2 regions of the Pseudoalteromonas sp. BZB3 genome follow, and region 1 is predicted to be linked to the other one. Evidence: riboswitches for the same ligand, from Rfam matches in the RefSeq annotation. Region 1 holds a riboswitch; the other holds the start of a gene.

What was found. Region 1 has a riboswitch for lysine ahead of dapA (4-hydroxy-tetrahydrodipicolinate synthase). Riboswitches for the same ligand answer to the same signal wherever they lie in the genome.
Region 2: it holds a riboswitch for lysine, as region 1 does, so the genes downstream of both, lysC (lysine-sensitive aspartokinase 3) here and dapA (4-hydroxy-tetrahydrodipicolinate synthase) in region 1, are expected to answer to the same signal.

Annotation. Positions count from the first base shown of each region.
Region 1 covers NZ_JBECOS010000005.1:48,837-59,635, forward strand. Annotated here, with positions in the region: gene ABMY35_RS05110 (branched-chain amino acid transaminase) at 1-282, opposite strand, end outside; gene ilvM (acetolactate synthase 2 small subunit) at 335-580, opposite strand; gene ilvG (acetolactate synthase 2 catalytic subunit) at 580-2,226, opposite strand; gene ABMY35_RS05125 (TraB/GumN family protein) at 2,741-3,625, shown strand; gene ABMY35_RS05130 (hypothetical protein) at 3,765-4,385, shown strand; lysine riboswitch at 4,582-4,774, shown strand; gene dapA (4-hydroxy-tetrahydrodipicolinate synthase) at 4,889-5,773, shown strand; gene ABMY35_RS05140 (2,3,4,5-tetrahydropyridine-2,6-dicarboxylate N-succinyltransferase) at 5,785-6,525, shown strand; gene ABMY35_RS05145 (PLP-dependent decarboxylase) at 6,525-7,730, shown strand; gene ABMY35_RS05150 (succinylglutamate desuccinylase/aspartoacylase family protein) at 7,739-8,851, shown strand; gene ABMY35_RS05155 (phospholipase A) at 9,021-10,040, shown strand; gene ABMY35_RS05160 (bifunctional GNAT family N-acetyltransferase/hotdog fold thioesterase) at 10,105-10,799, opposite strand, start outside.
Region 2 covers NZ_JBECOS010000015.1:118,741-129,539, reverse strand. Annotated here, with positions in the region: gene ABMY35_RS17380 (S9 family peptidase) at 1-1,528, shown strand, start outside; gene ABMY35_RS17375 (DUF4136 domain-containing protein) at 1,601-2,152, opposite strand; gene ABMY35_RS17370 (ATPase) at 2,212-4,998, opposite strand; gene ABMY35_RS17365 (hypothetical protein) at 4,995-5,546, opposite strand; gene ABMY35_RS17360 (hypothetical protein) at 5,533-6,795, opposite strand; gene nhaD (sodium:proton antiporter NhaD) at 6,944-8,191, shown strand; lysine riboswitch at 8,322-8,495, shown strand; gene lysC (lysine-sensitive aspartokinase 3) at 8,577-9,923, shown strand; gene ABMY35_RS17345 (sodium-dependent transporter) at 10,117-10,799, shown strand, end outside.

The DNA.
Region 1 (10,799 bases):
GGCATTCTTTAAGCCATTCTCACGTACCGCCGCTTTACAGGCTTCATTGATTTCTTCAACCGTGTAAGGGATCTGCATACGATAGATTTTTGCAGAGTCGAATAAGCGTTTAGTGTGGTCTTGTAAACGGAAAATCGCCGCACCTTTTGGTGTGTCATAGGCGCGCACACCTTCAAACACTGAACTACCATAGTGAAGCGCATGGCTTAATACGTGTGTCGTCGCTTGCTCAGACGGTACCATTTCACCATTGAACCAGATCAGGTCAGATTTATTACTCATGTTTATTACCTTGTATTAATTATTCTTTTCTTTCGCTCTTGATATAGAACGATTATCCAATAGCCTGTTGCTGCATTGGTTGCAACTCAACCTGTTTTACCTCAACCAGCTTACTCAGTTGCGAGGTTAATAGATAGATGGGTTTGTCACTGTCCACGGTCATTTTGACTTGAAACAATTCATCTTGTCCTTCCAAAGCTAGGTCTAATAACTGGAATCCACGGTGACGGACCACACGTAAGAAACGTTCAATTGCGACACTTTGTTGTTTTACTGCAATATTTAGTTGGTGTTTCATTATGCATTCTCCGTCATCATTTCATCATTTGCGGCACCCGGCGGAACCAGCGGCCATACGTTTTCTTTATCATCGATACAAGCGTGTAAGATATAAGGACCTTCAGATTCCACTAGCGCATCCACCGCCGCATCTACTTCGCTTGCATGGGTAATGGTTTGTCCCGGAATACCAAAAACAGCAGCTAGCTGCACAAAATCAGGGTTATCCGATAAGTTCGTTTCACTGTAACGCCCTTCAAAAAATAGCTGTTGCCACTGCCTTACCATACCGAGTCTTTGGTTATCTAATATTAAGATCTTTACAGGAAGATTATTTCTGCGAATGGTGGCCAGTTCTTGGATGTTCATCATGATTGACCCATCACCTGAGACAGTGATCACCATGTCATCAGGACGTGCGATTTGTGCACCGATTGCCGCGGGCAAACCAAAGCCCATGGTACCTGCACCGCCACTACTTAAATGGTTGTGTGGGCTGGTGAATTTCATATGCTGCGCCACCCACATTTGGTGCTGGCCCACATCACAACACACCACGCCAGTCTTTGGCATACGCTTACTGAGTTCATTTAATAGATAAGGGGCAAAGACTTTTTCGCCCGGGTAGTCATAACGCCAAGCATGCGTTTTCTTCATTTCTAAAGTATGTGCTAACCACTGTGCATCTGTCACAAAACACGCTAGATGAGGAATGGTGGCTTTTAGGTCGCCAATCATCGACGCAGCGGCAGGTTTACGCTTGCCAACTTCTGCAGGGTCAATATCAAGATGAATTACTTTCGCCTTCGAGGCAAACTTAGCCAAGTTACCTGTTACGCGGTCGTCAAAACGTGCGCCGATACAGACTAAAACATCACACTCTTGCACAGCTAGGTTGGCAGCTTGACCACCGTGCATACCTAACATGCCTAAATCATACTCATAGTCAGGTAAAACACTGCCTAGCGCTTTTAATGTTGAAACAGCTGGCATGTGCGTTTTATTTAAAAATTGCATCAGCTCAGCTTGCGCGTTCGCGTTGTGTACGCCACCCCCCACATAAGCCACTGGCTTCTTCGCTTGTGCTAGCAGTTGCTCCGCTTTGACGACTTCGTTCATGTCGAGCTCGGGCGCTTCTTCTTCAAGCGCAAGCCAGGGGTGAAATGGTACTTGTGCTAGCTGAATGTCTTTAGGAATATCAACCAAAACAGGACCCGGACGACCTGATAACGCTAAATGCATGGCTTCTTGCAATACTTCTGCTAAGTCTTCAGCGCGCTCAACCATGTAACTGTGTTTTGTACATGACAAAGACATGCCTAACACGTCAACTTCTTGGAATGCGTCAGAGCCGATAGCCGCCGTCGGTACTTGCCCTGTGATGGCCAAAACGGGCACTGAGTCCATCATGGCATCAGCAAGTGAGGTAATTAAGTTAGTTGCACCTGGGCCCGATGTAGCAAAACATACGCCTAACTTACCAGTACTGCGGGCATACCCTACTGCCGCAAAACCCGCGCCTTGCTCGTGACGAGTCAGGTAATGTTTGACAGGCGCGCCATACAACGCATCGTAGATTGGCATGATTGCCCCACCTGGGTAACCAAATACCTCTTTAACGCCATGTTTGGCTAGTAAATCTATTAGTAACTCTGCGCCTGTCATCTTCGTTCCTCATTCCCAATCTGACTGCTGTTTAACTCAAATTCGACCCTAAAACGAAAAAGCCCCCCGAACTTTTCAGTGCGGGGGGCTTTTTGCTTAATACTTTTCTTTCAGCACTAACCAGCCCCCGCGGTAATAATAATCACCACGTTGATAATCACGACTAGTAGAGAATGTGCTGTTTTGAGCATTTAAAAATCACCTGAATTATTTACGGCAACGGTATACAATATTCATCGCGTTGCGTTCTTTTTCTATTAGTACCGCGAGTAGCCTATTAAGTCAACAGCAAGCCCTATGTTATTTACAGATTCAAAGCATCATCGAGCGCATTTAAAATTCAATAAAACCAAAAATAAGAAATAAATATCCAATCAATTTAAAATAACTCTGCCTTATTCAATACATACAAAATTTAACAACACATTTTTTGTTTATTCAAAAAATCACCAAATCTCCCTTTTTTATACAAACTTGTTATTATGTTGGGGAAATTTTTTTACAAGGGAATACTATGTTCAGCACTGTAAACCGCGTTTTTTTTACGCTGCTTTTAGCTTTTTTAGTTGGCTTTTCTAGTCACTCCATCGCTCTTTCTCCGGCCCTGTTCAAGGTCGAAAAAGCAGGGGTCACGTCTTATTTATTTGGCACGGTTCATGTTGGTGATAAGAGCATGGATGGTTTACCAAAGAAAATCACACAAGCGATTGAGCAAACTGATGAAGTTATCGTTGAAGTTAACATTGAGGCACTCAACGCATTTGAAATACAAAAACGCTCCATTCCTTTTATGACTTTACCGCACGGTAGAACGTTAAAAGATGAAATAAGCGCCGAGCATTTCGAAGCATTAAAGCAATACTTTGCAGCAAAACAGATCAATATTGCGCTTTTTGAAAATCTAGCGCCGTGGGCTGTGATGATCACTATGATGCAGATTGAGTATCAAAATCTTGGATATGAAGAAGACTTTGGGATCGACAAACAGGTCATTGCCCATGCTAAGAAACATAATAAGCCTATCGGCGAGTTAGAAACTTTAGAGCAACAACTAGAAATGCTGAGTTCGCTAGGTGTAAAGAGCGACTTAATGATAAGCACTACGCTTGCGCAATTAAAAGACGTTGAGCAGTACTTTCTAGATTTAGTTAATGCCTGGAAAAAAGGCGATATGGACACCTTAAACAAGTATTACCAACTTAGCTTTGATGATTCTGACTATGGTAAGTTCAGTGAAGAAGTAATGCTGACTCAGCGTAATAATAATTGGGTTGAACAATTAACACCAAGATTGACAAAAGAGTCATTATTTATTGCTGTGGGCGCCCTTCACTTGCCTGAAAAGCATGGCTTAATCACTCAGTTAAAAGCACAAGGTTTTAATGTAACTCGCTTATAACTCAGTAGGTTAAACCCTTACTGCACAGGCAATGGCGTTTCTTTTCGCTGTTGCCTCAAAATTTTTTTAAATTCTTTTAAACCTTTTTCAACCCACCTGTCGTCTAACTTATTAAACAACATCAATCAGGGTGACGACGATGAAAAAATTATTATTAGCTGCTTTAACCACTGCTGTAATTTCTGCGCCAGTTTGGGCCGAAGATTCTAGAACCATTGAGCAATCATTTAATCTTGAAAACAGCACTGAATTAGAAATTGATTTTCCAGTCGGCAGCCTAGAAATGACGAGCTACGATGGCGATCAAGTCCAAGTCACCATTCGTTTAGAGCCAAAAGATAATGATGGGTGGTTTACTGATAAAGTCGATTTAAGCGCAGTACAGCTAAAATCTTCGCGTCAGCGTCAAGAGTTATCACTGTCTATTGATGATGATAATTTAGAGCAAACTTGGGAAGTCAAAGTGCCTAAAAGTATGCGTCTAGATGTTGAAGTCGGTGTCGGTAAAATTGAAATACAAGCACTTGAAAATACAGCGGATGTTGAAGTAGGTGTGGGCAAAGTGCGTATCGACACAGCCATTGATGACTTCAAACAAGTTAACCTTGAATCCGGTGTAGGTAAAACGAGTCTATCTGGTTTTGCGGGCAAAGCTCAGTCTCATAAGAAAATGGTCAGCTCACAAACAGAATACTTCGGCTCTGGCCAATATAACTTAGAAGTTGAAGTGGGTGTAGGCAATATCAAAGTGCGCCACTAAGCCACGACTCTTAAATTAACAAACTCCCTTTGCCCGGTCTTGCACCGGGCTTTTTGATCTCTTTTATACCCATGTTTATAACCTCTGGTTTTAAACAGATGATTTTTTAATCCCCTTTGCTTGACACCTAGACGGCTAAAATGTTTCAATGCCGCCTCACCCTATTTGAGCGCAGTGGAGCATTGTCTTGGCTGCCAGGGCTGGAAGAGGTGCGTTATTCAGGTAGCGCGGTTGAGGAGAGCAAACTCCGTTGATGCCGTAGCGAGGGGAATTAACGCCGAGAAGCAAACGTATTTGCTAAACGTTTACTTCGGGCGACTGGGCTGAATCCCAGCGACTGTCACCAATTGCGCAAGACGCAAGAATTTTGGTGGAGAGCTTCTGGTCTTAGAATAAATAAGGCCAGTTTGCCTTATCTTTTTTAAGTCCATTGCTCTTCGAATTTTAATTGTTCGAAGTATGGACACCCTCCTTACTCCGAACATGCTATAAGTTCGGTAGAGATGAAATCACAATACGATTTATCCAACTATCCTTTATGGACAGCTTTGGTGACGCCTTTTGACGCGCAAGACCAAGTTGACTTTGACATACTTACAACACTCGTCCGTCAGCAAGAACAAGCAGGCAATGGTATTTTGTTGCTTGGTAGCACAGGTGAAGGCTTAGCACTTACCCTGTCTGAACAACAAGCGATTGTTGAATTTGTTTGTAACTTGGCACCTAACGTCCCCCTTATGGTCGCGGTAGGTGGTATCAACTTACAAGAACAATTAGCTTGGGTTGAGTTTTGCAATCAGCACCCTATTCACGCTTACCTACTTGGCTCACCGCTTTATGCCAAACCGGGTGTAATTGGTCAGACTCAGTGGTTTGATGCATTACTTAACGCCACTGACTTACCTTGTATGCTTTACAACGTACCGGGTCGCAGTGCCGTCGAAGTGTCACCACAAGTACTAAAGAATCTTGCACACCACGACAACTTATGGGCGTTAAAAGAAGCCAGCGGCGACATCAGTAAATTTGAGCAATTCCGTGAAGCAGCGCCTGAGTTGGCCATTTATAGTGGCGACGATGGGTTGATCCCCTACTTTGCTCAAGCGGGCGCAAAAGGCCTAGTTTCGGTTGCAGCCAATGCCTGGCCAGAGCAAACCGCTGAGTTTGTGCGTCGCTCTTTAGCAGGTACTTATCCGAACTTATTCACCACCTGGACGCAAGCTGTAAATAGCTTGTTTAGTGTCGCCAACCCAATTCCTGTCAAAGTGCTCATGCACCAACAGGGAACTCTGGCAACACCGAATCTTCGTCCTCCTCTTACGCACCTAGAACTGCAATGTAATGCAGCGATTGAGCGTGCAAACGACACAATTTTATCTTGGAATTAAGGCAGTAAAACATGAGCTGGTTAGAACTATTAAACAATTTAGAAAACGGTAGCGTACGTGCGGCAACTCAAGACGAGCAGGGCAACTGGCACGCCAACGTGGAAGTAAAGCAAGGCATTTTAGAAGCATTCAGAAACGGCACGAACGTTGAATTCCCAGGTGGTTTTGTTGATAAAGACAACCTAGCACCACAAGGTTTCAATGCAGAACAAAACGTACGTATGGTACCAGGTGGCTCAAGTGTACGTCGCGGCGCCTATGTGGCTTCTGGCACAATCATTATGCCACCAGCGTATGTAAACATAGGCGCATTCATCGATGAAGGTACTATGGTAGACAGCCATGCACTAGTTGGCTCATGTGCACAAGTAGGTAAAAACGTTCACCTAAGTGCAGCTGTGCAACTAGGTGGTGTATTAGAGCCTGTTGGCGCAAGCCCAGTGGTTATCGAAGATGATGCGTTTATCGGTGCTGGCTGTGTGATCGTTGAAGGGGTGGTTGTTAAGAAAGGGGCTGTACTTGCTCCAGGTGTCCGTTTATCTGCAACCATTCCTGTTTATGACTGTGTGAACGAGCGCGTATTAGAAAAAGGCGAGCCAATCCCTGAGAATGCAATTGTTATTCCTGGTTCTCGTCCGTCTTCAAGTGCATGGGGCCGCGATCAAGGCTTAAGTATGTCATGTGCTTTAATTGTTAAATACCGCGATGAGCAAAGCGATGCGTCTTTAATCCTTGAAGAGGTATTACGCTAATGAGCTTTTTGAGCACACAGCTACGTCAGCATATCACTGCGATCAGTGAGCAGAACGACACACCGTTTTTTGTCTATGACCTAGATGCGTTATACGCGCATTTAAAACCACTGACAGAGCAATCTGTGGTGAAGTTATGGTATGCCGTTAAAGCCAATCCACTTTCTAAGGTGATCCAAACTTTAGATAAAGCAGGCTTTGACTTTGACGTAGCAAGCAGTGGCGAACTTGACCAAGTATTGCGTCAAGGCGTGGCTGCTAACCGTGTGCTCAACACCGGACCTGCTAAATCTAAAAAGCAGATCCAACACTTTTTGTCACAAGGTGTACGCACCTTTGTGGCAGAAAGTTTGAATCAAGTAGCTTGGTTAAACCAAGCTGCAACAGAACATCAGATGCAGTTGCGCATTCTACTGCGTGTGCAATTACGCTGGCCCGATGGCGAAAAGAACCCACTTGGTGGCGACAGCTTAACGCCATTTGGTTTAGGGCTTGAAGAGTGGCAGCAACTGACTATTCAAGACTACCCTGCGCTTAATTTCGTTGGCCTGCATATTTTCCAATGGGGCAATATGCTCAGCACCGAAAAACTGGCTGAGCTATGGTCACAAATGATCACGCCACTGACCGATTTGGCAGAGCAACTTGGCTTTACATGCCAAATTTTAGATTTAGGCGGCGGTTTAGGTATTCCTTACACTACCGATACTGATCGCCTCGCTTGGTCTAAATTAGTCGATGCACTGGCAACCATTAAAGCCGCAGCAGGAGTTGAAGAGCTGTGGATGGAGCTAGGCCGTTACGCGGTGGGTGAAATCGGCCATTATGTAAACCCCGTGGTTGAGCAAAAGCTGAATTATGGTGAGCACCAACTGATTGTCGCAGGTGGTATTAATCACATATTACGCCCAGCGGTGACAAACCAAGCTTTTCCGGGTGAATTATTACGCCAATCTAGCGCACCATCACAAGATTATCTTGTTCATGGTCCGCTTTGTACTGCGCTAGACAGTTTAGGTAAGCACGCTCTGCCCAAAGATATTAACGAGCACGACTGGGTGGTGTTCAGTCAATGTGGCGCTTATGGGTATACCGAAAGTATGCCGTTCTTTTTATGTCATGAATTGCCTGCTGAATATGTGATTGAGCAAGGCCAAGTTGTCTGCGTGCGTGAATGTCAAAGCGCCGCAAGTTATTTAGTGTAGGTGATCCCATGAATACAATTACCCAAGAACATATTCAAGTCGGTGAGATTGCCAATGGCCTCCCTTTAACCATTCCTGTGTATCGTTTAAAAGGCAATGGCAGCGGGCCTAAAGTGTATATTCAAGCCAATATGCATGGCGCAGAAGTACAAGGTAACGCGGTTATTTACCAATTACTTGAGCAACTAAAAACACAAACACTTTCTTCAGATATCACCTTAGTGCCTTATGCGAATCCGATCGGTTGTAATCAAAAGTCGGGGGAATTTACTTTAGGTCGTTTTGATCCGATCACCGGCACCAACTGGAACCGCATGTATCACGATCACAGTAAACTGATCGAGTCATTTGTTAGCGAACATTTAGATGCGCCAGAAGATGAAATCAAAAGTAAATTCCGTGCTCTGCTTGTTGATCAGACTCAAGCGTTTCTAGATCAACCCGCTTATCGCGTAAATACCGGCAAACGGATCGCTGTGACCTTGCAGCGTTTAGCGCATGAAGCTGACATAGTGTTAGATCTTCATACCGGTCCGATCTCAGCAAAGCATTTGTACTGTCCTGAATATGCGAAAGCCAGTGCCAGCTACTTTGACATTGAACATGTGCTGTTGATCCCCAATGAATTTGATGGCGCGATGGACGAAGCGACTTTCTGTCCTTGGTGGCAATTAAGCGAAGCCTACAAAGCGCAAGGTCGCAATATTCCAGTGTGGGTTGAAGCTTTCACCGTTGAACTGGGCTCGCAAGAGAAAATCGATCTAACCGAGGCGAAACTCGATGCTGAAAGTATCTTGAGTTACTTAAATCACAAGCAAGTGTTTATCGGTGCTGAGTTTACGCCTAAGCCTATTACCCGTTATGCCTGCATGCTTGACGACTATCTTGCGTTTTATGCCCCTATGGGTGGCATGGTCGAGTACAACGCCGAACTTGGCAGTCACATTAAAGCTGGTGACACCATTGCGAAGATTTTACGTATGGAACAGTACTTATCAGAAAAGCCATTGCATGAAATCACTTTAGATACAGATGCCATCACAATTTTGCATTTTGCTTCGGCCAGCGTGAATCAAGGCACTGAACTGTATAAGTTCTTCACAAACTATTTCGAGCTGTAAGGCTTCACCTTATTGCGTGAGAGTAAGCACCTTTTATTGAGTGTCGCTTACTAAGGTATGGCGGCTTTTGCCGCCGGCCTTTTTAAATAAAAAGTATGTAATTGATCTACCTCAACCCCAGTTACCCGATGTATACTGACCTATGGCAAGGACAAATACCGTAAACTCTATGCAATTATATTCTTTAATTTCAATAGCCCTAGTAGCCTGCTGTTCTTTGCAATCTTTTGCAAATACATCGACCACTGATAACGAATTAGATTTGGTACAGCAATGTATTTTGAACGCACTTGTTATCAGCGATGACAATACTAAAGTAGCGGATATCAAACAGCAGTGTGAAAACATTAAAAAAGATCACCATATCAGTGCATTAGATGAGCGTATCTTAAGAGAGAAAATTACACAAAATAACCGTAATGTGCTCACGCCACATCGAAGAAATTATATGCTACCTGTGTCATATATTACGGAGCCAAACAACACACCTTTTCAAATAAAAGGCGCACCAACTCAGACTGAGGAGCTAGATAACTTTGAAGTTAAGTATCAGCTTTCATTAAAAGTACCTGTCTATACAGGTTTTGCCGATCCAGACCAAGCAATCTACACAGCTTTTACTTTACAATCATATTGGCAGTTTTATAACAAAGAAATCTCTTCTCCTTTCAGAGAAACGGATTATGAACCCGAAATATTCTGGATTAACTTTTTAGACGATGAAAATGTACTCTGGGGAGACGAAATGGCCATAATTTTAGGTCTGTCTCACCAATCTAATGGCCGCTCGCAGCCTTTCTCTCGTTCTTGGAATCGACTTTACGCTAATTTTATCTGGGAGAACCAAGGTTTCGTATTTAGCTTTAAACCATGGTATCGCCTACCAGAAGATAAAAAAACTGATCCTATGTTAGCTAAAGGTGATGATAATCCTGATATCCATAAGTATATGGGATACTTTGAATTTAGTGGCGTATATCGCCATGGTAATCATGAATTTAGTTTTTTAGCCCGCAACAACCTCAATAGTGATAATCGGGGCGCAATTCAACTCGATTGGTCATTCCCTCTATGGGGCAGGTTACGAGGCTATGTACAATATTTTAATGGCTATGGTGAAAGCATGATTGACTACAATGCAGATATACAGCGCTTTGGTATGGGTATATTACTCACTGATATTTTGTAGTCATTTCCTCTGAACATAAAAAAGCCAAGCTGTTGAGCTTGGCTTTTGCTATTTAAATTAAAGTCTAACGTAAGACTACAAAACAGCCTTCAAACATAGCAACTAGCTTATCACCATCGTACACATTCACAGGTACATAGTATTTTGCTTTGCCTTCAGTTTCTAAATCCAGCAATTTTCCTGAACAGTCAGCAATAGTGACTGTCGCACTTGGCGCTGTAGTGAGTGGTTTAAGATACTTAATTTCTGCATCCGCAAGTACAATATTTCCCTCAAGATTAAGCTCTTTTAGTGCCAAGTAAGTTGCCCCCCAGCCAGTCAATGTCGCCATGCTATACACAGAACCCGCAAACATAGAGTTATGCAAGTTTAAGTTGGCTTTGAGATCAGCTTTAGTAGAGAACTGCCAGTCAGTGTAGCTTTCAACTTTAATACCCATCGCATCGCTGATAGGGATAGACTCACGCCAAGTGTTTTGCAGTACCTGCGTCCAATCAGGGTGACGGAACCAACCAGGCTCACAGGGCTTCTGTTTAACCATTTTCCAATGCTGTATATCGTCATACGCAAGGTGGGCTTTTTCTAATACGGTATAACCATGTTTCTCATAGAACGACAACGCTCGCTCACGGGCAAATAAAACCAGCTCATCAGCATTTTGTTGCCAAGCTATTTTCTCTAGTTCATGCAACAAACGGCTACCTAAATGTTGACCACGATGCTTTTCATCCACCGCCATATAACGTACTTGTGCCTGCT
Region 2 (10,799 bases), on a different contig from region 1:
TACAGCAACTTATATTGATCAGAAACGCTATAGAGGCGATGGTGTAGGCATATTACCAAAGGGTAATAGGCATATATTTGTTGTGCCTTCAGAAGGTGGCACAGTACGACAAATATCAAAGGGTCAATATAATCACGGAGGCATCTTAAGCTGGACACCTGACAGTAAAAATATCCTTTTCTCAGCTGATAGGCATGAAGATTGGCAATCTAGGTCGAGAGAGTCTGATATTTATCGAATCAACATCGACACTGGTGAGACGGTTAATATCACATCTAAACCAGGACCGGAGACACGTCCTTTAGTAAGCCCTGACGGCAAGCGCGTTGCGTTTCTCGGCTTTAATGATAAAAAAATGTCGAGTCAAAATTACGATATATTCATCATGAATATAGATGGTACAAGGCAAAAAAATCTAACAAAATCTTTAGATAGGCCAATTAACTCTCCAAAGTGGGATAGTAAAGGTAAAGGAATCTACTTTAGTTACGATGACCATGGTCAGAAATATATTGGTTATGTGTCAGTTAAAGGAAAAGTGAAGACTAAATTGGCACAATTAGGTGGTCAATCTTTAGGGCGGCCTTACACATCTGGTGAGTTCGCTATAACTAATGATAATCAGCTTGTTTTTACACAAGCTAATACAAATAGGCCCGCTGACCTTGCGTTGCTTTCTAAACGTGGAAAAGTTACAAAACTCACGAATTTAAATGAGGATTTACTGGGTCACAAAAAAACAGCCAACATTAAAGCTTTAACAGTTAAATCGTCTGTTGATGGTCGTGAAATACAAGCTTGGTATGCGTTACCGCCTCATTTCGACAGCAGTAAAAAGTATCCGCTAATACTAGAGATACATGGTGGTCCTCACACTGCATACGGTCCAAACTTTAGTACCGAGGTGCAATTAATGGCAGCTAAAGGGTATGTGGTTGTGTGGTCAAATCCAAGAGGAAGTACTTCATACGGTGAAAACTTCGCAAACTTAATTCACCATAAATATCCATCTGAAGATCATAATGACTTAATGGATGTTGTTGACGGCATGGTTCGAAAAGAGTTTATTGATAAAAATAACTTGTTCGTAACGGGTGGCTCTGGTGGTGGTGTTTTAACAGCATGGATGATAGGAAATACAGACAGATTCAAAGCTGCGGTTGTCGCTAAGCCTGTTATTAATTGGTTGAGTTTTGCATTGACAGCTGACGCATACCCTTACTTTGCAGAATATTGGATGCCAGGTATGCCTTGGGAGCAGGCAGATCATTTATGGAAACATTCACCTCTATCGTTAGTAGGGAATGTGAATACGCCAACCATGTTGTTGACGGGTGAAGTTGATTATAGGACGCCAATGAGTGAAACCGAGCAGTATTATCAAGCGCTTCAGCTTCGGGGAGTTGACTCAGCAATGGTAAGAATACCAAAAGCATCCCATGGTATCGCTGCGAGACCAAGTAACTTAATTCAGAAGGTCGGGAATATTCTTGCGTGGTTTGAGAGGCATAAAACTGATGTTGATTAATTAGTCATTTATTTTAACACATAGAATAAAAAGCCAGCTTAGCTGGCTTTTTTATTAAGGTCGTTGTACTTATTAATACTGAGCTTTTGGTGGAAAGTTCTTTAAAATCTCAGCGATGGTTTTATTAATTGCTTCGGTACGTTGCTCTGGTGTTTGTTTTTTACGTAAACGACCTTCTTTTGCACCTCGCCAAACCAGTTGATTTGATTTAGCATCCACAATATCAACTACGAGAGTGCCGACATCATATTCACGCGTTGTAGTTTGAGTTTGATAACCCCAGCCCCAGTAATTCCAACGCGCAGTATATGTTGTTTGCATTGTGTCTGTTTCAAGCTTTTGATCAACAGATGCATGATAGTTTACTAATACATCCGCGTTTTTAGCGTCAACAAACTTAATTCCTTGCGCAGCTAAATTGTCAACAATGGCTTTGCGAATGCGTTTTTCCATTAAGTCATTAATTTGATAGTCACTACCGTGATTTTTAATATCGGCATGTTCTGACCATGCAAATGTTTTGTAGTTGGCAAACTCAACAGAGGTGTCATAATCCCAATCCGGTGTGCTACCACAAGCCGCAACGAGCGTGAGCAATACTGCAATAAATAAATGCTTTAACATAGCGTTCTCCTAGTTTCTGGCTTCCATCCCAGTTGATAATGTCATTTGCTTTCTGAGACCTAACTGGCCTCAGAATGTTCCACTTCAATCCAATCTTTTTCGTCAACCCAGTTCTGACTGCCATCTTTTACACTACGGATTGGCACTAAGTAGTCACAACTGATTTGCGGTTTAACCGAAGCAAAAATTGGTACAAAGCCGAAACTCAATGCAGTTTCTATAATGGCTTTTTGGTTTTGCGGGTCGATATCAGCCGCTTCATCTATATAGATAGGAATACGATACAAAGTCTGTTCCTGATCTGATAATAGATAACGAATGAACAACATACCACATAACAGCTTGATTGTAATACGTGTTCCGTTAGAACCAGCAGAATCGATTTTATCGAAATGTTCAGTCTCACCGGCTCGGTTAACCACTTCAAAACGAATGTCGAATAAATCGGTAAGCGTTAAACCAGCTTTTTCGCTGGCAAGCTTTATTAAATGATCTTTTGCTTCGTTAACGGCTTTTTCGTCCGTAGGTGATTCACTCAATAGATCAAGATTGTCACCTTTCTCATAACTGTCAGATGTGTTGATAATCGTATCGATAGAGTCAACTAGCATCTTACGAGGGATCACGTTGATCTTAAACGCTTTTAAGTTTGAGATCCTATGCTGACTGATCCCTTTGTTAAAGCTGTTCATTTCACGACGTAAACGATCTAAATCTTCACGAAGGCCTTTAATGGTTGCAGCAACCTCAGTCAGGGCAACACGTGCTTGTTTCTCAACCGCATCACGTTCATTGTCAATATTATGATATGCGCTGATAAGTTTCTGATATTTAGTAAATTCATCAGATTCATTATCAAACTTAGTGATACCCGCATTGTAAATATGCAAATAGGTATTACGCACGTTGACAGCTAGGTTACGCAGCTCATGGCAATCTTTATTGAACTGATGGATCACATCAGCCAAGTTGTCAAAATCGAGATTTATCTCAACAGGGTAAGGCGTTTGTTGCTCGCTCACTATGTCTAGTGTGTGATCAATACGCTCAGATTTAACCTGTTTTAATCGGTCCCCTTGACGTTTAATTAAGTCTTGCTTCGATAAGATAATTGAACGCCTATCTGAGATTGAGCTGGCGTTGCGTTGAATATCTTGAAGGTAGCTGTCTACTTGCTCGCGCTCAGCGTCTAATTGCTCTTTGAGTAATGATTGCGCTTCAACAGATTGCAGCATAGTTTGGTATTGCTCGAAGCGTTTAAGCGTTGCTTCTAGCGCCATTAGCTCGTCATATAAAGTATCACGCTCTTGCTGCTTTTGTACTACGTTTACTGCAACTTCACGCTGTTGTTTGAGCTCGACTAATGATTGCTGTAATGATTCTAACTGCGCTTTTAACTGTGCTTTGTTCTCGCCACTTTGCATTTGCACAGGACTGAGCTTTTTAAGCTTAATGGTTGCACCTGGCAGTTTTAATTCACCGCCTTTTACGCTGTTTGATAAGTTTGCTAAGAACTCACCAAAAGCGTCTTCGTCATGAATGTCAACTTCACCTTGGCTTGTCGTTGCAAAGCTCAGAATATCTGGATTCAAAATACGAGAAATTTCTTCGACTTCTTTTAGAGACAGCTCTTCACGCATACGAGTAAACAAATTGAACTCAAGGTTTTTAAGTTGCAGCTTCAGACTCTTGATCTGCTTGTTGTTCTCGTTAATACGATAATCAAGGGTATGTAAGCTTTGCCCTTGCGCGCTATTAATAGAAAACGACAACTGCTCGTATTCTTTTTTCAATAATTGCAGATTGGTTTTTAAGGTCGCATGATTGGTTAATTCAAACTCAGTTTTAAGAGCCGAGTAGTCAATAAACCACTGCTCAATTTGCGCTTGGCGGCGGGTAATGTCGCCTGACTGTTGTAAGTAAAGTTGTTGTTTTTGTTCGAAGTCGTGTTTTTCTTGCTCTATATCTTCTAGTTGAGCTTCAAGCTCACTCATTTGTGATTCCTGATAATCGGCAAATTCAACCAGTGCCATATCAATTTTAGGGGCGTAGGCGGCAAGTTTACCTTTTATACCGCTCTCGCTATCTAGCATTTGTTCAAGGGCTGCAATGGGCTCTTGCATTGATTCAAGGGCAGCAAGTTCGCGACGAGAGTGGTTTACTTTATCAAAAGCGCGACGCCATACTTCATAAAAATCGACTTTTGAGTTTGACATATGACGTTCAAATACACGCAGCATAAAGCGTTTTACGTCTTGTGCACCTAACTTATGCAAGTTTAAAATTCGTCTGAAAATCTCTTTATAAATAGACGCATCCTGTACGTTATTTAATGGGATCATTTTCAAGTTAATATCACCATCAAATTGCGTTGCGCCACCAATGAGTAGGGCATTTAGCTCTTGTGCTTTTAATTCGACCGCTTTTTTGCCTTTGCTCTCCAAGTGATTAAACAGCTTGGTATATTTAATGATGCTTTTGTCTTGCGTGAAATCATTTAAATCTAGCTTACCTGGATAGCAGAAAAACTGGTGGGCATAACCTGCAATCTTGCCTAAACCTGCAACACCGATGACGACATCACCGTGGGGTAGATTGGCTTCAAGTAAGATATAACTTTGATCGCTTGAGAAGTAGAATTTACGTGTTTCTTCTAAATCGTGACCATCCCATTCAGTTAAACGCAGGTCGTTGATCAACGGAAATTGCAGCGCATTAATCACCGAGCTTTTACCAGTATTGTTCGGCGCACAAATAGAGGCACTCTTATTTAGCGGGATCACACATTTTGCATAGCCCGCCGTATTTAGCAGTGCAAGCTTACTTAATCCATATAACTTACTCATACTTCTTCCTCGAGTTCGTCAAAGTTATTATCATTTACTTCCATTAATGCATCGATATATCTATAAACTGGCGCGAGTAATACAAAGCCTTGCTCAACTTCTTTAGCCAGCCCTAAGCGCACCATGCGTAAATACACGTCTTTACGAAGTTCTGAGCCTGAAAAAATGTCGAGTTGGTCAAACAGGTGTTTGTTCATTTGTACCAGTGTTTGCATCAGTTCTAAGTCGGCGACGTTATCAAAGAGAGCGCGAAGGGGATCTTTACCTTGGTTCGCGTAATGCTCGATAAGAATATAGATAGTTAATGCAATGGCACGCGAAATCTTACCCATGTTAGGTGTGCTCTCATCACTGCCTAAATAGTAAAAACCTCGGGCATCATGAATAAGATCGTGACCTAGCGCAGTAAATAAGGCTTGGTAAGCATCAATGTTTTGGTCTAGTTGCTGCCATAAGGTGGTGTCTTGTTCACTGATGTGATACCCGCTAACCAATTTTTTATTGATGGCTTGTAATTCTGATAAATCAGTTAAATTAATGTTTGTCATTCTTTAGTTCTTGCTTGTTGGCGGCATTAAATGGATACAGTTTGAATGTCTGTCCCGAAATAGAAACGCTTGTGCGTTGTTCGTCTTGTTGTAATTCGAGATCTATATCGTTAATTAACTTTTGATATAAAAACAGCATCTCATCGGCTTCGAGATCTGGATATTGTTCTGATAAGAAACCTAAAATCGCCGTTCGATTTTTGCCTGTTTTTGCGAAAGTCGTTCTTACGTTGTTGTAATCTGGAATATTTGGGCTCTCATAGGCTGGCACATCGTTTTTATCGGGAAGCTCGTATTCGTCATGCTCAAACTCTACTAAACTTGCCATATAGGCAACCATATGGCGTTGTTGCCCTAATGAAAAGCGTTGAATATCAGAGACAAACTCAGGTTGTACGGCACTTAATGTACGTTCAACGCCGTTTTTACGAATAAGACCTAGTACTTTAGATGCTTGTCGCGTAATAAGGTTGTTACGGCGCAGTTCTTCTCGTAGTGGCATTAGCATATCAGCACTCTTACGCAGACTTTCTCGACCAACTAGGTGCATATCAAGAATACGAGTACGAAGTTGTTCTAGCATGCGCTTGTCAATACTGCCACGGCCAAAGAGTTCGATATGTTCTATCTGAACACTAATTTGCATTTCTATGCGATTGAAGCAGCGATGAAAGTCACCACGTATATCGACCATATCTAACATAGGTTCAATATACTCGTCGAATGCCTCTATGACGGCTTTATAACGCTTTTGAAGTGAAACATGGCTAGTATCAGACTTTGCTTGCTCTACAATGTTAAAAATAGCGTTTTCATTGTGATTAAACAGCTTGACGATTTTACGCACTCGCTCGTCCATAATGCGGCTAAATCGACGTAACTCAGTAAAGTCTCCATCTTCACCAGACTGTGCTAGGCGGTTCCCGAGTCGTTCAAGATCTGTGACTAAAACAGTTATTTCAGCAGCAAGGCCTAAGTCTTCTTCTTGCAATAAAAAACTGATGAAATCAGCAATCGCTCTGTTAATTTCTAATTGTGACGATTTTGCCAGTGGTATGATTATTTCCTGATTTAATAATTTATTAGTTTCCTTGAATATTTTGTCACTTTTCCAATGAGGATTTTTGTTTTTTATGATGTTTTGAACGTCTTTGATGCTGAAGTCAGTCATTTTGAAACGTTTAAACAAAAGCTCAATGACAGACCAGTGTTCAGTGAGCGTATTTAAAACTTTCTTCGCTGGGATCATATTTTTCCACTTTGTGTCTTTTTTGTGAAAAAAGACCGTATTTTATACTTATATTGATAGCTTACATGTACCTATAATGCTAGAATCTGCGCCGACTTACGTTACCCACCATTTTTGTTAATTTTTAAACACAGGTTGTTTACGCATTATGGTTACTACTATAATCCTAACACTGATAGCGATAGCTTTTGTGCTCATCGTTATAGAGGATATAATCCATGTAAACAAGGCCAAAACTACACTTTTTTTTGGTACTTTATGTTGGATTATCGCCTTTATCTCTCCAATACATGGTCAAAGCCCAGAAAATGTACAACATGAGCTAAACCACAACATATTAGAAATAGCAACCTTGTGGCTATTTTTAATGGCCACAATGACTTTCGTCGCTTATCTAAACTCTAAAGGCTTTATACAAAATATCGTGCACCGTGTCATGCCATCACAAATCAGCGAACGTAAACTCATGTTCCTGGTTGGCATTGCCGCTTTTGTATTTTCGTCAATTTCAGACAATATTACAGCAACGCTCATTTCATTAGCTGTTGTTATGTCGCTGAAATTAGACCCAAAGAAGCTTATAAAATATGCAACTTTAATCATATTTAGTGTCAACTCAGGAGGAGTATCATTGATCACAGGCGATGTGACAACACTTATGATATTTCTTGCCGATAAAGTAACCATTCCAGACTTATTATTGCTCGTGACTCCAGCGATTGTGAGCGTAGTCGTGTTGGCTACATTGCTGTCTTTTGGCATGAATGAAACAATTGTGTTTGAAAAAGAACAAACACGTCGGATTGAGAAAACGGATGTAACAATAGCGTGTATTTTTGCATTAACGGTCTTTTCAACTTTATTCTTGAGTGTTGAGTATCAAGTGCCACCTTTATTAACCATGTTATTTGGCTTGTCTCTGATGTTCTTAGTTGCTCAGTTCTTAATGAGAAAAAAAGACGTAAACCGCAAAATTATCGACTACATTCGCGAGATAGAATACGACACGCTGCTGTTCTTCGTTGGTATCTTACTTGTGGTAGGTGCACTAAAAGAAGTGGGTTTCTTAGTTAAATTCACTCAGTTGTATGATTACCTTAAACCCGAGTATGCGAATTATATTGTTGGTATTATGTCTGCAGCAGTAGATAACGTGCCTTTAACTGCGGCACTTTTAAAAGCTGATATCACTATGTCTACACAGCAGTGGCTAATGTTTACCTATGCAACGGGTGTTGGTGGTTCAATGCTAATCATCGGCTCTGCTGCAGGCATTATTGCAATGAACAAGGTTAAAGCTCTTACGTTTGTGAGCTACTTACGTATGTTCTTTTATCTACTTATAGCTTATTCAGTAGGTTATGTAGGTGCTTATTACGCAGGCATGATGATTTAGAAGCTTTAAGTACAAATTAGTTAAAACAGTACTTGACACCTAGACGTCTAAAAGTTACTTTTTAAAAACCCGCACAAACTTGCGTTTGCGCGGGTTTTATTTTGCCTAAGTTCAGCTTAGATTACGCAAAATAAACAGAAGAGGCGCGAAACTTAGGTAGCTGGTTTGAGGTGACGTATACCGATGACAGTCAGTGAGGGAAGTGTTCGCCGAGAAGAATTTCAGTACGTCGCTGTTATTTTTCGGTTTACGAGGCTGAATCCTCGGAACTGTCACCGATTTATGGTGGAGAGCTTCTGGCAATGAGCATATCAAATCTATCCGTATATTCTTGCCGAGTTCTCCTTATTGATGTTGAACACACAGTGTTCATAAAGGAGATAAAATGACTTCCCAGTTCACAGTTGCTAAGTTTGGTGGTACAAGTGTCGCCAATTTTGAAGCAATGCATCGCTGTGCACAAATTATTCATGATGATAATCAAGTACGTATTGTAGTAGTAAGTGCCAGTGCAGGTGTTACTAATCACCTAGTGACATTAACTCAGCAAAAAGCTGATTTAGCAGAGCGTAAAACCCTGGTTAAAGCTGTACTTGATATCCAGGACGCCATTTTAGAAAAACTGACACTAGATGCAGACTTAGCAACCGGCTTCTCTCAAACAATTAGCGAGTTTGAACAGCTTGCTGAACTACCTGCGTTAAGTGCACAGCAATGTGATGAAATGCTTAGCTTCGGTGAGCGACTATCCTCTTTTCTATTCACTCAAGTATTACGTAATCTAGGGGTTGCTGCTGATAGGTTTGATGTACGCCAAGTACTTAAAACTGATAACCAGTTTGGGAAAGCGACGCCTGACGTGAGTGCAACTGCAAACGCAGCAGAGCACCATTTATTGCCACAACTTGCAGACAAAGTATTAGTAACACAAGGTTTTATTGGCAGTGATACGTATGGGCAAACAACCACGCTAGGCAGAGGTGGTTCAGATTACAGCGCCGCATTATTGGCGGAAGCGATAGGTGCACAAAGCGTACAGATATGGACAGATGTTGTAGGCATATTCAGCACAGATCCTCGTTTATGTAAAAAAGCGTCACCGATTGCTCGATTGAGCTTTGATGAAGCGGCTGAAATGGCCACATTCGGTGCAAAGGTATTACACCCAGCAACCATTTTGCCTGCGAGTCGAAGCGGTATAGCGGTCTTTGTTGGTTCTAGTCGCGAACCTCAAGCCGGTGGTACTTGGATTGAAAAAGAAACCGAATCAAAAGCTGGGATCAGAGCCGTTACACAACGTAAGAATCAGATTCTTTTAACGTTAAAGAGCCCAGAAATGTTGTTGGCGAGCGGCTTTTTAGCGCGTATTTTTACTATTCTAAGTAAATATAATATCTCGGTAGATTTGGTAACAACTTCTGAGATCAGTGTTGCCATCACACTTGATAATGCATTGAGTTCATCTAGACCTGAACTTGATCAAGCGTGTTTAGAAGAGTTGAGTGAATTCTGTCATGTAACTGTAGAGACAAATCTGACCTTGGTTGCCCTGATTGGTTCTGAGATCCAGCTTCGTCAACACGAAGTGAATTTTATGAATGTACTTAAAAACTTTAACATTCGATTAATTTGCCATGGTGCAAGTAAACACAATTTGTGCTTTTTAGTTGAACAAAGTGAATCAGATAACGTTGTTCAATCGATACATGCGCACCTGCTAGAAGCGTGTTAAGAAGGCGTTTCATTGTTAAATTCTATCAAGCGAGCTGAGCATTAATACTCAGCTCGCTTTTTTAATGCAAATATTTGATAGAAAGTGTCAGTACCATAACTAGAAACTCTATGTTATTAAACTCAGTTGCTTCGCAAAGGGTTTTAACTTGCGTATACTCACCCGTCTATAACAAAAACATAAAGATATCAAAATGGCTCAATTGCGTGATGGCTTTCAAAGTCGCCTAGGCTTTGTTTTGGCAGCTGCTGGTGCTGCTGTAGGGCTTGGAAATATTTGGGGCTTTCCTACCCAAGCTGCAAACCATGGTGGTGGTGCATTTTTATTAGTGTACTTTGTGGTTATATTTCTTTTGGCATTACCAGCTTTGTACACTGAGTTGTACATAGGTCACCAAGCACAATCTAATCCAGTTAAAGCACTTAAACAAGCATGGCAGGACAGCAATCCTAAAGTGGGCGCTACAGCAGGTTATGTTGGCCTATGTGGTGCCATTGTGATGTTAAGTTTTTATTCGATCGTTGCTGGTTGGATGCTGGCCTTTTCACTTGAACCACTTGCAAGGCTATTAGAACTAAATAAACTCGCAGAATTCTTAAAAGGTGACTCAACATTGCGGAATTTCATTTTCACCCCGCTTATGTTATTGCTTACTGCCAGTATCATTTTACAAGGTGTTAAGTCTGGTATAGAGGCATGGTCTAGAAGATTAATGCCCTTATTATTGTTATTACTTATAGGTTTAATTGGTTATATGGCAACGCTTGACGGTGCTATAGAAGGCTTTAAGGCTTATTTAGTACCAGATTTTTCAAAAGTAACAGATCCTGATTTGGTTATTGCTGCTATGGGTCAAGCTTTCTTCTCACTTTCATT